DNA from 2 places in the Streptomyces sp. NPDC055189 genome. Region 1 is predicted to be linked to the other one. Evidence: predicted binding sites of a transcription regulator. Region 1 holds the regulator's gene; the other holds the start of a gene.
The links. The regulator HrcA, encoded in region 1, represses chaperone genes, less so after heat shock. The targets are predictions, from matches to a motif close to TTNGCACTCNGNNNNNCNGAGTGCNAA.

Region 1 (7,667 bases):
GCGCAGGTCGGAAATCGCTTCCGGAGCTGACTCCCGGTGGGTCACTGAGGCCGTGTCCGGATCAGGTCCGGAAGGGGGCTGAGGTATCGGAGCTGGTTTCGGTGCCGGAATCCGACCGTAACCGAGCGCGGGCATAGCACTGTTCTCACTCATAGCGGCCCACTTCAGTAACTCGGTGCTTATGGGCGTGGCCAGTCTGTCACTCTGTCGGTGTCGCCTGAGGCGTATTCGACCGAACTGCTCAGGAGCCGAAACGTGGGGTCCATTCCGATGCAACGGGAGACCACTTTCCGTGCGTCCGCCCAGCCGGGGCACCAGCCCGGACCGCCGGCGGTGGTGTGCACATCGCTGCCCGGCAACCCGTTGGCGCCCGCCGCTGCACGAAGGTTTGTGCGAGCTGCGCTCGTCGACTGGAGCGAACTCTCCGTGCCCGCCGCCGCGGGCGTCACCGACCGTGTCACCGATGATGCCGTGCTGCTGGTCAGCGAGCTCGTCACGAACGCCGTCGTCCACGCGGGCACCACGGTCGAGCTGGTGTGCCGGCTCGACGAGGCGGGTCTGGGCGAGAGCACCGACTCCCTGGTCATCGAGGTGTCCGACCACCATCCCGCCCGCGCCGTCCGCAGCGATCCCTCGTCCCAGGCGCCGGGCACGCCCGAGTACGGCCGGGGCCTGCAGCTCGTCGCCGCCCTCTCCGAGTCCTGGGGCATCACCTACCGCACCGGCACCAAGTCCGTCTGGGCCCGCCTGCCCGTCGAGGGCGTGCAGGCGCCCCAGGAGATCGAGTCGTACGCGAGCGAGCAGGCGATGCAGCGCGGCCTTCGCGGCATCGACATCCTCGCGCCGCTGCCGAGACGGGTCACGCACGACACCGAGTGGGTCAACCGCGGGGCGCTCACCTTCCTCGCCGAGGCGTCGGATCTGCTCGCAGGGCAGTTCGACGAGGAACTGGTGGCCGCCCTCGCCGGGCAGCTGCTCGTGCCGCGGCTCGCGGACTGGTGCGCGGTATGGCTCGACGACGAGGCGGAATCCGCGCCACGCGGAGACGGGAACAGCGTCCCCGCGAGCCGGCTCGCCCGCGTCTGGCACGCCAGCGAGCAGCGCATGGAGGAACTGCGCCGCAGCCTGGAGAAGGCTCCGCCCCGGCTGCCCGAATCGGCGGGCTCCGGCGCCGTCCCCGTGCCGTGGCCCGGCGAGGCGATGACCGGCGAGGAGACCGGCACGGCCCTGGCGTACCGCCTCACGGCCGGCGGCGGTGCGCTGGGCACACTCGTCATCGGACGGGCCGGGATGATCCGCTTCGCCGACGAAGTCACCGGCCTCATCGAGGACTTCAGCCGCCGGGTCGCGCTCGCCATCAGTGCGGCGCGGCGCTATCAGCGGCAGGCCACCATCAGTCAGGTCCTGCAGCGCGGACTGCTGCCGAGCTCCGTCGCGGACATCCCCGGTATGCACAGCGGCCTGGTGTACGAGCCGCGGGACAAGGGCGGTCCCGGCGGCGACTTCTACGACGTGTTCCAGGCGGGCAAGAACCGCTGGTGCTTCGCGCTCGGCGACGTCCAGGGCAAGGGCGTCGAGGCGGCTGTCGTGATCGGCCTCGCCCGGCCGTGGCTGCGGCTGCTCGCCCGCGAGGGGTACGAGGTCGCGGAGGTCCTCGACCGCCTCAACCAGCTCCTCCTGGACGACGCCACGGAGGCCGCCGACGCGGCCGCCGCGGTGGTCGCGGTCGCGGGCGGCCAGGGATTGCCGGCCGACGGCGCCACCTCCCGCTTCCTCTCCCTGCTCTACGGCGAGCTGGTGCCCATGGACGGCGGCGGCGTCCGCTGCACGGTGGCGAGCGCCGGACATCCGCTGCCGCTGCTGCTCTCCCCCGACGGGACCGTCCGGGACGCGGCCACGCCCCAGCTGCTGCTCGGGGTCGACGACGCGACGTACACCAGCGAGACCTTCGAGCTGTGGGCGGGCGACACGTTGCTCTGCGTCACGGACGGGGTGACGGAGCGCCGCTCGGGACGCCGGATGTTCGACGACGCCGACGGCCTCGCGACGGCACTCGCGAGCTGCGCCGGCCTCGACGCGGGCCTGGTGGCGGAACGGATCAAGAGGTTGGTGCACGAGTTCTCGGAGAGGCCGCCGGACGACGATCTGGCGGTGCTGGTGCTGCAGGCGCAGTAGGGGCGCCCGGCGCGCGGCGTCCGCTTGTCCGGCGGTGCGGGACAATCGAAGGTATGCCTTCCGCACTTCCCGATGGTGAGCCCATGCCCGAGGACGGCGCGCTGCCCGCGTCCGCCCTGCAGGGAGCGGGGGCCCGTCCGCTCGGCTTCTACCTCCACGTCCCGTACTGCGCCACGCGCTGCGGCTACTGCGACTTCAACACCTACACGGCGACCGAGCTGCGCGGCTCCGGCGGCGTGCTCGCCTCCCGCGACAACTACGCGGACACCCTGATCGACGAGGTGCGGCTCGCACGGAAGGTGCTCGGGGACGACCCGCGCCCCGTCCGGACCGTCTTCGTCGGGGGCGGTACGCCGACGCTCCTCGCCGCATCCGACCTCGTACGCATGCTGGGCGCGGTCCGGGACGAGTTCGGGCTCGCGGACGACGCGGAGATCACCACCGAGGCGAACCCGGAGTCCGTCGACCCGGCCTACCTGAGCGAGCTGCGGGCCGGCGGCTTCAACCGCGTCTCCTTCGGGATGCAGAGCGCGAAGCAGCACGTACTGAAGGTGCTCGACCGTACGCACACGCCCGGGCGCCCCGAGGCGTGCGTGGCCGAGGCGCGGGCGGCGGGCTTCGAGCACGTCAACCTGGACCTCATCTACGGCACGCCGGGCGAGACGGACGAGGACTGGCGGGCCACCCTCGACGCGGCGATCGGCGCCGGGCCCGACCACGTCAGCGCCTACGCCCTGATCGTCGAGGAGGGCACGCAGCTGGCCCGGCGGATTCGGCGCGGGGAAGTGCCGATGACGGACGACGACGTGCACGCGGACCGGTATCTGATCGCCGACGAGGTCCTCGGGGTTGCGGGCTTCTCCTGGTACGAGGTGTCCAACTGGGCCACTTCCGAGGCCGGGCGGTGCCTGCACAACGAGTTGTACTGGCGGGGGGCCGACTGGTGGGGGGCCGGGCCGGGGGCCCACAGCCATGTGGGGGGTGTGCGGTGGTGGAACGTGAAGCATCCGGGGGCTTATGCGGGGGCGCTTGCCGCGGGGCGCTCGCCGGGGGCGGGGCGGGAGATTCTCGCCGATGAGGACCGGCGGGTGGAGCGGATTCTGCTGGAGCTGCGGCTGCTTGAGGGGTGTCCGTTGTCCTTGCTGCGGCCTGCGGGGCTTGCGGCGGCGGGGCGGGCGCTGGCCGAGGGGCTGCTTGAGGCGGGGCCCTTTGAGGAGGGGCGGGCGGTTCTTACGTTGCGGGGGCGGTTGCTGGCGGATGGGGTTGTGCGGGATCTGGTGGATTGAGGTTCGGACGGGCCCTGCGGGGCTTTCCCCAACCCCGCCCCTTCCCGAAAACCCGCTCGGCGCGGGGGCCCTGTGCCTTGTGGTTGCTGTCATCACCGGCTCCGCCGAGTTCGTCCTCAAACGCCGGACGGGCTGAATGATCTCAGCCGGGCCGGGTGGGCAAGCGCGGGGTAATCGGGTGGGTGGGCGGGAAAAATCCGCCGCGGAGCGGCGGTGTAGTACGCGCCGTGCAGCGGCCGTGCAACGCGCCGTACGCAGGGAACGTGGCCCGCGACGGGCTACTCCTCCGGGCCCGTGACGAAGTCGATCAGTTCCTCCACGCGGCCCAGCAGCGCCGGTTCCAGATCCCGGTAACTGCGCACCGAGCCCAGGATCCGTTGCCACGCGGCGCCCGTGTTCGGGGGCCAGCCGAGCGCCTCGCAGACGCCCGTCTTCCAGTCCTGGCCGCGCGGGACGCGGGGCCACGCCGAGATACCCACGGACGACGGCTTCACCGCCTCCCACACGTCGATGTAGGGGTGCCCCACCACCAGCGCGGAGGAAGAACTCACCTCCGCCGCGATCCGGGACTCCTTGGAGCCGGGCACCAAGTGGTCCACCAGGACGCCGAGGCGTGCGTCGGGGCCGGGGGAGAACTCCGCGACGATCGCCGGGAGGTCGTCGATGCCCTCCAGGTACTCGACGACCACGCCCTCGATGCGCAGGTCGTCACCCCACACCCGCTCGACGAGCTCCGCGTCGTGCCGCCCCTCGACGTAGATCCGACCGGCACGGGCGACCCGGGCCCGCGCTCCCGGTACGGCCACCGAACCGGACGCGGTACGTGTGGGACGTACGGGAGAAGCAGCCGCTGACGGGCGGACGAGGGTGACCGTCCGGCCCTCCAGGTCGAAGCCCGCGGGAGTCATCGGGAAGACCCGCTGCTTGCCGAAGCGGTCCTCCAGGGTCACCGTCGGACCCTCCGCCGTCTTCTCGCAGCGGATCACCGCCCCGCAGAAGCCGGTGCTCAGCTCCTCCACCACGAGGTCCGCCTCCGCGGCGACCTCGGGCACGGGCTTCGGCTTCTTCCAGGGGGGAGTCAGGTCCGCGGAGTACTGGCGCATTCGCATGACGATAAGAGAAGCGGCGTACGACCGGCTACGACACGCCGAAACGGGCCGCCAGTGTGGCGCGTTGCGCATGGACAAAAGCCGCATCGACCACCGCGCCGTGCCCCGGCACGTACAGCGCGTCCTGCCCGCCCAGTTCGAGGAGCCGGTCCAGCGCCGCCGGCCACCGCTCCGGTACCGCGTCGTCGCCCGCCTGCGGTTCGCCCGACTCCTCGACCAGGTCGCCGCAGAAGACGATCTCCGGGGAGCCGTCCGTGCCGGGGACCAGGACCGCCAGGTCGTGGCCCGTGTGGCCGGGGCCGACGTTCGCGAGCAGGACCTGCACCCCGCCGCCCAGGTCGAGCGTCCACTCCCCGCACACCGCGTGGTGCGGCCGGACGAGCAGGTCGGCGGCCTCCGCCGCGGCGTCCGGGGCGACCCCGTGCCGGACGGCCGAGTCGCGCAGTTCCTCGCGGCCCCGCGCGAGGAGCTTGTCGACGCCGACCGCGCCGTACACCTCCACGCCCGCGAACGCCGCCGCACCGAGCACATGGTCGAAGTGCGGGTGCGTCAGGGCGAGGTGAGTGACCCGCCGCCCGCCGCCGAGAATGCCGCGCGCCTGAGTGCGCAGCTCCGCCCCCTCGCGCAGCGTCGCCCCCGCCTCGATCATCAGGGCCGATTCGCCGCCGACGACAAGACCCGCCGTACAGTCCCAGACAGGAAGGCGCCGCCGCCCCACATGCGGCGCGAGCCGCTCCCAGCCCGCCTCGTCCCAAGCCAGTGCCACGTCCATACGCCGACGCTAGCCCGCCGGCGGTCGCTCGGCAGCCGCTGCCCTTGCCGGGCCCGTACCTCACGGCCGTACACTGGGCGCGGCGCAGGCTGGCACTCACCCGAGGGGAGTGCCAGGCAGGGCCGCAGGACGGGCAGGACAGACAGGTTTCAGGGCAAAAGGTGGAGGTGTGCGCGGATGCTCAATGAACGCAGGCTCGAGGTGCTGCGCGCCATCGTCCACGACTATGTCGGCACCGAGGAGCCCGTCGGCTCCAAGGCGCTCACCGAGCGGCACAGCCTCGGGGTCTCCCCGGCCACCGTCCGCAACGACATGGCGGCACTGGAGGAGGAAGGGTTCATCGCCCAGCCTCATACGAGTGCGGGGCGCATCCCCACGGACAAGGGGTACCGCCTCTTCGTCGACCGGCTCGCGGGCGTCAAGCCGATGGCTGCGCCGGAGCGCAGGGCCATCCAGAACTTCCTCGACGGCGCCGTCGACCTCGACGACGTCGTGGCGCGCACGGTGCGGCTGCTGGCGCAGCTGACCCGGCAGGTCGCGGTCGTGCAGTATCCGTCGCTCACACGGTCGACGGTGCGGCACGTGGAGCTGCTCTCGCTGGCTCCGGCCCGGCTGATGCTCGTCCTGATCACGGACACGGGCCGGGTCGAGCAGCGCATGATCGACTGCCCCGCCCCGTTCGGCGAGACCTCGCTCGCGGATCTGCGGGCGCGGCTCAACAGCAGGGTCGCGGGCCGTCGCTTCGCGGACGTGCCGCAGTTGGTGCAGGACATGACGGAGTCCTTCGACGCGGAGGACAGGGGCACGGTGGCGACCGTGCTCTCCACGCTCCTCGAAACCCTCGTCGAAGAGACCGAAGAGCGGCTGATGATCGGCGGAACGGCCAATCTCACCCGCTTCGGACATGACTTTCCCCTCACCATCAGGCCCGTCCTCGAGGCCCTTGAGGAGCAGGTCGTCCTGCTCAAGTTGCTTGGCGAGGCCACAGATTCGGGCATGACCGTACGGATCGGTCACGAGAACGCCCATGAGGGACTCAGCTCTACGTCCGTGGTCTCCGTCGGCTACGGTTCGGGCAGCGAGGCAGTAGCCAAACTCGGCGTGGTCGGCCCGACCCGCATGGACTATCCGGGAACGATGGGAGCAGTACGCGCAGTGGCACGTTACGTCGGACAGATCCTGGCGGAGTCGTAAGTGGCCACGGACTACTACGCCGTACTAGGCGTGCGCCGCGACGCTTCCCAGGACGAAATCAAGAAGGCCTTCCGGAGGCTTGCGCGAGAGCTTCACCCGGACGTGAATCCGGACCCGAAGACTCAGGAGCGCTTCAAGGAGATCAACGCCGCGTACGAGGTGTTGTCGGACCCGCAGAAGAAGCAGGTCTACGACCTCGGCGGCGACCCGCTGTCCCAGGCGGGCGGCGGCGGTGGCGCGGGCGGTTTCGGAGCCGGTGGCTTCGGCAACTTCTCGGACATCATGGACGCGTTCTTCGGGACGGCGTCGCAGCGCGGCCCCCGGTCGCGCACGCGCCGCGGCCAGGACGCCATGATCCGGCTCGAGATCGACCTGGACGAGGCGGCCTTCGGGACCACCAAGGACATACAGGTCGACACGGCGGTCGTCTGTACGACCTGCAGCGGTGAAGGCGCCGCGCCGGGAACGTCCGCCCAGACGTGTGACATGTGCCGCGGTCGCGGTGAGGTGTCGCAGGTCACGCGGTCCTTCCTCGGCCAGGTCATGACGTCGCGGCCGTGCCCGCAGTGTCAGGGCTTCGGCACGGTCGTGCCCACCCCGTGCCCGGAGTGCGCCGGCGACGGCCGCATCCGGTCGCGGCGGACGCTCACCGTGAAGATCCCCGCCGGTGTCGACAACGGCACGCGGATCCAGCTCGCGGGCGAGGGCGAGGTCGGCCCCGGCGGCGGCCCCGCCGGCGACCTGTACGTGGAGATCCACGAGCTGCCGCACGCCGTGTTCCAGCGGCGCGGGGACGACCTGCACTGCACGGTCACCATTCCGATGACGGCCGCGGCTCTGGGCACCAAGGTGCCCCTGGAGACGCTGGACGGCCTGGAAGAGGTCGACATCCGGCCGGGCACGCAGTCCGGTCAGTCGGTGCCGCTGCACGGCAGGGGCATCACGCACCTGCGGGGCGGCGGACGAGGCGACCTCATCGTGCACGTCGAGGTCCTCACGCCGACCAAGCTGGACGCGGAGCAGGAGCGGGTCCTGCGGGAGCTCGCGCAGCTGCGCGGCGAGGAGCGGCCCACGGGGCAGTTCCAGCCGGGGCAGCAGGGGTTGTTCTCGCGTCTCAAGGATGCGTTCAAC
Region 2 (7,667 bases), on a different contig from region 1:
GCAGTCGCCCTCGCGCAGCATCTCCACCGAGCGCGGCGGTTCGGCCTCCACGAGCGAGACGCGCGTGCCGGGGTGCGCCGCGCGCAGGGCGGCCAGGGCGCTCGGCACCAGCGTCGAGCTGCCGCTGGGGAAGGAGACGAGGCGGACCCGGCCCGCCCGCAGGCCCGCGATGGCGGCGACCTCCTCCTCGGCGGCGGTCAGGCCGGCCAGGATCCCGGCGGCATGACGGACCAGGGCCTCACCCGCCTGGGTCAGGCGCATCTCACGCCCGGTGCGGATCAGCAGCGGCGTGCCCGCGGAGGCTTCGAGTGCCTTCATCTGCTGGCTGACGGCGGGCTGGGTGCAGCCGAGGTCGCGCGCCGCGGCCGAGAAGGAGCCGGTGGCGGCGACGGCGCGCAGGACGCGGAGATGACGGGCCTCGATCATGGATCAAGCATAAGCGACGCTTGGAGCAGGCGCCCGATAATGCGTCGACGCTTTGAGTCGGCTCGCCTAGCCTTTCGTCATGAAGCTTCTTTCCGTGAATCTGGGCCGGTTCAAGGCCGTGGACTACACCGACGCCCCATCGGGCGGCACGGGCATCGACAAGAAGCCCGCCGACGGAGCCGTCCGGGTGGCGGCTCCCGGCGCGAAGGGCACCGCCGGGAGCGGGCTCGCCGGGGACGAGGTCTGCGATCTGCGGCACCACGGCGGCAACGACCAGGCGGTGTACGCCTATGCGCGCGAGGATCTCGACGAGTGGGAGCGGCTGCTCGGCCGGAAGCTGCCGGGCGGCTCCTTCGGCGAGAACCTCACGACGTCCGGGCTCGACGTGAACGGCGCAAAGATCGGCGAGCGCTGGCGCGTCGGTCCCGATCTGCTCCTCGAAGTGACCTCGGGCCGCATCCCCTGCCAGACGTTCCAGGGGCACCTCGGCGAGACGAAGTGGGTCAGGCGCTTCACGCGGCAGGGTGCTCCCGGCGCCTATCTGCGGGTGATCGAACCGGGTGAGATCCGGGCCGGGGACACCATCGAGATCGTGCACAGGCCGGAGCACGACGTCACCGTATCCCTCCAGTTCAGGGCCGTGACGACGGAGCGGAAGCTGCTGCCGGGCCTGCTGGCGGCGGGCGACGCGCTGCACTCCGAGTTGATCGTGACGGCCCGGAAGTACGCGCAGAAGTACGGGGGCGGTCCCGAGGGCAGTCCGGGCGACACGACGGCTCCGGGATCTCACTAGCCTTGGTCCATGACTACGGCTCTGATTACGGGATCCACCGCCGGTATCGGCTCGGCCTTCGCCCGGCGGCTCGCCGGTGACGGCCACAACCTGGTCCTGGTGGCACGGAACACCGAGCGGCTGCGGGAACAGGCGACCGAACTGCACGACCGGCACGGCATCGAGGCGGAGGTCCTGACCGCGGACCTCGCGACGGACGACGGGATCGCCGCCGTCGAGAAGCGGCTCGCGGACCGCAGGAATCCGGTCGACCTCCTGGTGAACAACGCCGGGTTCGGCAACAAGGGCCAGTACCTGGAGGTGTCGATCGAGGACGAGCTGACGATGCTCAAGGTGCACTGCGAGGCAGTGCTCCGCCTCACGTCGGCGGCGACGGAGTCGATGCGCGAGCGGGGCCGCGGGGGCGTCGTCAACGTCGCGTCGGTGGCGGCGTTCGTGCCGCGCGGGACGTACGGCGCCTCGAAGGCGTGGGTCGTGCAGTTCACGCAGGGAGCGGCGAAGGATCTGGCAGGCTCCGGGGTGCGTCTGATGGCCCTGTGCCCCGGATTCGTACGGACCGAGTTCCACGAGCGCGCCGGAATGGGGACGTCCAACATCCCCAAGTGGATGTGGCTGGACGCGGACAAGCTGGTCACGGCGGCGATTGCCGACTTGGCGCGCGGCAAGACCCTGTCCATCCCGGACCCGCGGTACAAGGCCCTGATGGGCGTGGTGAAGGTGACGCCGAGGGCGTTGCTGGGCGGGGTGACGTCCCGGACGGGCAGGAAGTACGGCCCGCAGTAAGAAGAGCGCCCCTTAAGGGGCGCGGGGAACTGCGCGACAAGCCACGACGGTCCCGCACTCGAAAAACGCACGGAGGCCCGGTACCCCCAACGCGGGGTACCGGGCCTCCGTCACAGCTACGCGCAAGCGTCAGCGTCAGTGCGAGTGACCGTGGCCGTGGCCACCGGCGTCAGCCTCTTCCTCGGCCGGCTTCTCGACGACCAGGGTCTCGGTCGTCAGAAGCAGCGAAGCGATCGACGCGGCGTTCTCCAGAGCGGAGCGCGTCACCTTGACCGGGTCGATGACGCCGGCCTTGACCAGGTCGCCGTACTCGCCGGTCGCGGCGTTGAAGCCGAAGCCCTTCTCGAGCTCGGCGACCTTCGAGGTGATGACGTAACCCTCGAGGCCGGCGTTCTCGGCGATCCAGCGCAGCGGCTCGACGGCGGCGCGGCGGACGACGGCGACACCGGTGGCCTCGTCGCCCTCCTTGCCGAGGGAGTCGCCGAGCACCTTGGCGGCGTGCACCAGAGCGGAGCCACCACCGGAGACGATGCCCTCCTCGACCGCGGCGCGGGTCGCGGAGATGGCGTCCTCCAGACGGTGCTTCTTCTCCTTGAGCTCCACCTCGGTGGCGGCGCCGACCTTGATCACGCACACGCCGCCGGCCAGCTTCGCGAGGCGCTCCTGGAGCTTCTCGCGGTCCCAGTCGGAGTCCGTGGCCTCGATCTCGGCCTTGATCTGGTTGACGCGGCCCGCAACCTCGGAGGCGTCGCCGCCGCCGTCGACGACCGTGGTGTCGTCCTTGGTGACGGTCACGCGGCGCGCGGTGCCGAGCACGTCGAGGCCGACCTGGTCGAGCTTGAGGCCGACCTCTTCGGCGATGACGGTGCCGCCCGTGAGGGTGGCGAGGTCACCGAGCATGGCCTTGCGGCGGTCGCCGAAGCCGGGAGCCTTCACCGCGACGGCGTTGAAGGTGCCGCGGATCTTGTTCACGACCAGGGTCGACAGGGCCTCGCCCTCGACGTCCTCGGCGATGATCAGGAGCGGCTTCGAGGCGTTGGCCTGGATGACCTTCTCGAGCAGCGGCAGGAGGTCCTGGATGGAGGAGATCTTGCCCTGGTGGATCAGGATGTACGGGTCGTCGAGGACGGCCTCCATACGCTCCTGGTCGGACACCATGTACGGGGACAGGTAGCCCTTGTCGAAGGCCATGCCCTCGGTGAAGTCGAGCTCAAGACCGAAGGTGTTGGACTCCTCGACGGTGATGACACCGTCCTTGCCGACCTTGTCCATCGCCTCGGCGATGAGCTCGCCGACCTGCGGGTCCTGGGCGGACAGACCGGCGACGGCCGCGATGTCGGCCTTGTCGTCGATCGGGCGCGCGGTCGCGAGGAGCTCGTCGGACACGGCCTTGACGGCGGCGTCGATGCCCTTCTTCAGGGCGGCCGGGGAGGCGCCGGCGGCTACGTTGCGCAGGCCTTCCTTGACCAGGGCCTGGGCGAGAACCGTCGCGGTGGTGGTGCCGTCACCCGCGATGTCGTTGGTCTTGGTCGCCACCTCCTTGACGAGCTGCGCGCCGAGGTTCTCGTACGGGTCCTCGATCTCGACCTCACGGGCGATGGTGACGCCGTCGTTGGTGATGGTGGGGGCGCCGAACTTCTTGTCGATGACGACGTTGCGGCCGCGGGGGCCGATCGTCACCTTGACCGTGTCGGCAAGCTTGTTGACGCCGCGCTCAAGGGCGCGACGGGCGTCCTCGTCGAACTTCAGGATCTTCGCCATGGGAGCGGTTCAGCCCTCTCGAAAACTCAGGGGGTCCGGGGGGAGCCCCCGGAAAATGTCCAGCAACGAACTGCGCCCCTCGCCGCCCGGCAATCAGCAGCGGGGTGACCAGGGGCGCAACTCAAAAAGCAAAACTGGTGAAGCAGGTGAATTACTTCTCGACGATCGCGAGCACGTCGCGAGCCGAGAGGACGAGGTACTCGTCGCCGTTGTACTTCACCTCGGTGCCGCCGTACTTGCTGTACAGCACGACATCGCCGACCTTCACGTCGAGCGGCAGGCGCTCGCCGTTCTCGAAGCGGCCCGGGCCCACGGCGAGGACAGCACCCTCCTGGGGCTTCTCCTTCGCGGTGTCCGGAATGACCAGGCCAGAGGCCGTGGTCTGCTCGGCGTCGAGCGGCTGGACCACAATGCGGTCCTCGAGCGGCTTGATGGCAACCTTGGAGCTGGCGGTCGTCACGATCCGGTCTCCCCCTTCGGAGATCTACGGGGTTAACAGTCTGGGGTGGCGACCAGGTGGATCCGTCGTCGCGGGTGCCGGACCTGCCCGTCGCTGTTGGCACTCTCCAGTGGTGAGTGCCAGGGTTGACACTAGGACGGGGATTAGCACTCGGTCAAGCGGACTGCTAATTCGCTGACGCGGGTCTTATGGGGACGGACTGCTCCGCGGTGGTGCGGGGGCGGCTCCTCGCCCTTCAGTGCAAGGCTTTTCGGGGGCCAGCGGCCCCTTCTCCGCGTCCGGACTCTGTCCTGTTTTCTGCGGGCCGGCGGGTGCGGCCGTGGCCACCGGTTCCGCCTCGCGGGCCGGCGGGCGGGCGCAGCGGTCGGCTTCCTGTTTCCGTTTGGGGACCTTCTCCGCCGCTTTCCTGCCCAGGCGTTCGATCGGGTCCACCGACTGTGCGCAGCCGGTGAGCAGTGCGGGCGCGAGCACTCCCGCCGCGAGGGCGCCCGCCAGGAATCGTCGCGCCCGCCCGGTCACAGGTAGTCCTCCAGCCTGGCCACCGCGTACCCCTTGTCGGTGACCGTCTTCATGACCTTGCGGACCATGTCGGGCATCGTGCCCTTCCAGTCCTCGCGTCCCCGGAAGTGCGTGAGGATGATGTCGCCGGGATGCAGGTCCCGGTCCCACTCGCGCCACTCCATGTGGTCGGCGAAGGCCTCGGACGCCCACAGCGGCACGGCCTTGATCCCGCAGGACTTGGCCGCACGCAGCGTGTCCGCGTTGTAGTTGCCGTACGGCGGACGGAAGAGCTCGGGCTGCTTGCCGTAGCGCTTGTGGATGATGTCCTGCATGCCGCAGATCTCGCGCCGCTGGCCCGCGTACGAAAGCCCCGGCAGGTAGCGGTGGTGGAGGGTGTGGTTGTTCAGCCCGACGCCGCGGGACTGCATCTTCTTGAAGTAGCCGTAGTCCTCCTTGACCAGGTAGTCGCTGAGGAACGCGGTGTACGGGATCTGCAGTTCGCTCATCATCTTGAGCAGCGCCGGATCCTTCTCGGCGCCGTCGTCGACGGTCAGGAAGACGATCTTCTTCTTCGTCGGGATGGTCGTGAAGACCGGCGGCAGATTCGCCTGGCCCTTGACCTCGAACCCCTTGCGCGTGGTGATCTTCGGCTTCTCGGCGGGTGGCTCGGGCGCGGCCAGCGGTGTCTTCGCCAGGCCCCAGCGCTTCGCGGCGGCGGCGCGCGCGACCTGGGCGACGCGGAGTTTCTGGGCGTAGGTGTCGAGGGCGCGGGCGGGCGGCGCGTCCAGGCGCTGCTGACCGGGTGCGGGTTTCGCTCCGCCGTCGGCGCCCGATGCGCATCCGGAGGCGATCGCGGCGACGGTGAGCACGGCGGCCCCGGCCCGCGTCCGGCCCGTCGCCCGGCGCCTGCGCCGCGCCGGACCCCGCTCCCGCCTCTCCCGCTTTGCCCTGAATTCATCTTTTTGTCGTACTAGTTGCATGGCGCCGGATCTTTGCAGCTCACGGCGCTGCCGCAGGGCAGGCACCGCCGCCGGGCGCGCACCATCCACCGACTGGCCCACAATGGACCGGGTGAACGACCTCGACCGCGCCCCGGCCGCCCTGACCTCCTTCTCCGCGCTGCTCACCGCCGAAGGCCGGTCGCTGCTCGATCTCGACGAGGTGCGGGACGCCGATCCGGCACGGGAGCTCGCCGTCGCCACCCGACTGCGCCGCGAGCACCCGGCGGAGCTGGTCACGGCGGTGCTCGCACAGGCGCGGCTGCGGCGGCGCGCGGTGGCGAAGTTCGGCGCCGATGACGCGGGGCGGATGTTCTTCACCCCGAACGGCGTCGAGCAGGCGACGCGCACCAGCGTGGCCGTGCACCGCGCCGAGAGCTTCAAGTCCCTGGGCGTACGCAGCGTGGCCGATCTGTGCTGCGGCATCGGCGGCGACGCGATCGCCCTGGCCCGGGCCGGGATCGCCGTACTCGCCGTCGACCGTGACCCGCTGACCTGTGCGGTGGCGCGCGCGAACGCGGAGGCGCTTGGGCTCGCGGACCTCATCGAGGTGCGCGAGGCCGACGTCACCGAGGTCGACACGGCCGCGTACGACGCGGTGTTCGTGGACCCGGCGCGGCGTGGCGGGCGGGGTCGCATCTTCGACCCCGAGGCCTACTCCCCACCCCTCTCCTGGGCCGTCCGGGCCGCTCTCAAGGCCCCGCACGCGGCACTGAAGATCGCCCCCGGCATTCCGCACGAGGCCGTTCCCGCCGAGGCCGCGGCGGAGTGGATCTCGGACGGCGGTGACGTGAAGGAGGCCGTGCTGTGGTTCGGCACGGACGCCCCGTCCTCGCACCGCGCGACGCTGCTGCCCTCGGGCGCCTGTCTGTCGTCCCCGCTCGACGCGATGCTGCCGGACCCGCAGGTACGGGCGGTGGGCCGCTATCTCTACGAACCGGACGGCGCCGTCATCCGTGCGCATCTGGTGGCGGAGGTGGCCGCGCGGGTGGAGGGCGGTCTCATCGACGAGACCATCGCGTACGTCACCTCCGACGCGCTGCACGCGACGCCGTACGCGGTGGCGTACGAGATCACCGATCAACTGCCCTTCGGCGTCAAGAAGTTGAAGGCGGTGCTGCGGGAGCGGGAGGTGGGGATCCTGACGGTGAAGAAGCGGGGTTCAGCGGTGGAGCCGGAAGAGCTGCGGCGCAAGGTGAAGCCGCAGGGCAAGAACTCCGCGACGGTGTTCCTTACGCGGGTGGCGGGGGCGCCGGCGATGTTGATCGGGCGGCCGGTGGGGGCCTGAAGGCGGGGCGTCGCTCGCCCTCGTCACCGGCTCCGCCGAGTTCGTCCTCAAACGCCGGACGGGCTGATTCCTTCCGCCCGCCCCAGCAACAACTCCCGCTCCCGCTCATTGCGCGTAAGCCCCGCCGCCCGCTCGAACTCCCCCCGCGCCTCCGCCGCACGGCCCAGGCGCAACAGCAGGTCACCCCGCACGCTCGGCAGCAGGTGATAGCCCTTCAGAGCGGGCTCGTCCCGCAGCGCGTCCACCAGGCGCAGCGCCTCCGCCGGGCCCGAGGCCATCGACACCGCCACCGCGCGGTTCAGTTCGATCACCGGTGAGGGAGTGCGGGCGGCCAGGAGTTCGTACAGGGCGACGATCCGGGGCCAGTCCGTCTCCTCGTACGAAGCGGCGTTCGCGTGGCAGGCGGCGATCGCGGCCTGGAGTGCGTAAGGACCCGCCGCTCCCGCAGCCGCCGCGTGTGCGCGGGCGAGGGCGGCGAAGCCCCGCCGGATCAGGAGGCGGTTCCAGTGGCGGCGGTCCTGGTCGGCGAGGAGCACCGGCTCGCCCTTCGGGCCCGTACGCGCCGCCGCGCGGGACGTCTGGAGCTCCAACAGCGCCGCGAGGCCGTGCACTTCGGCCTCCTGCGGCATCAGCCCGGCAAGGACGCGGGCGAGCCGG

Region 2: the regulator HrcA is predicted to act here: its motif matches at 4,367-4,393, upstream of groES (co-chaperone GroES).

The regions. Positions count from the first base shown of each region.
Region 1 is NZ_JBSGSG010000053.1:16,658-24,324, reverse strand. It holds gene ACWFR3_RS29980 (SpoIIE family protein phosphatase) at 271-2,175, shown strand; gene hemW (radical SAM family heme chaperone HemW) at 2,229-3,461, shown strand; gene ACWFR3_RS29970 (DUF3097 domain-containing protein) at 3,740-4,564, opposite strand; gene ACWFR3_RS29965 (MBL fold metallo-hydrolase) at 4,599-5,342, opposite strand; gene hrcA (heat-inducible transcriptional repressor HrcA) at 5,520-6,536, shown strand; gene dnaJ (molecular chaperone DnaJ) at 6,537-7,667, shown strand, end outside.
Region 2 is NZ_JBSGSG010000013.1:67,320-74,986, reverse strand. It holds gene ACWFR3_RS12735 (LysR family transcriptional regulator) at 1-426, opposite strand, end outside; gene ACWFR3_RS12730 (MOSC domain-containing protein) at 506-1,219, shown strand; gene ACWFR3_RS12725 (SDR family NAD(P)-dependent oxidoreductase) at 1,229-2,002, shown strand; gene groL (chaperonin GroEL) at 2,138-3,763, opposite strand; gene groES (co-chaperone GroES) at 3,915-4,223, opposite strand; gene ACWFR3_RS12710 (polysaccharide deacetylase family protein) at 4,739-5,704, opposite strand; gene ACWFR3_RS12705 (class I SAM-dependent methyltransferase) at 5,787-7,010, shown strand; gene ACWFR3_RS12700 (RNA polymerase sigma factor) at 7,058-7,667, opposite strand, start outside.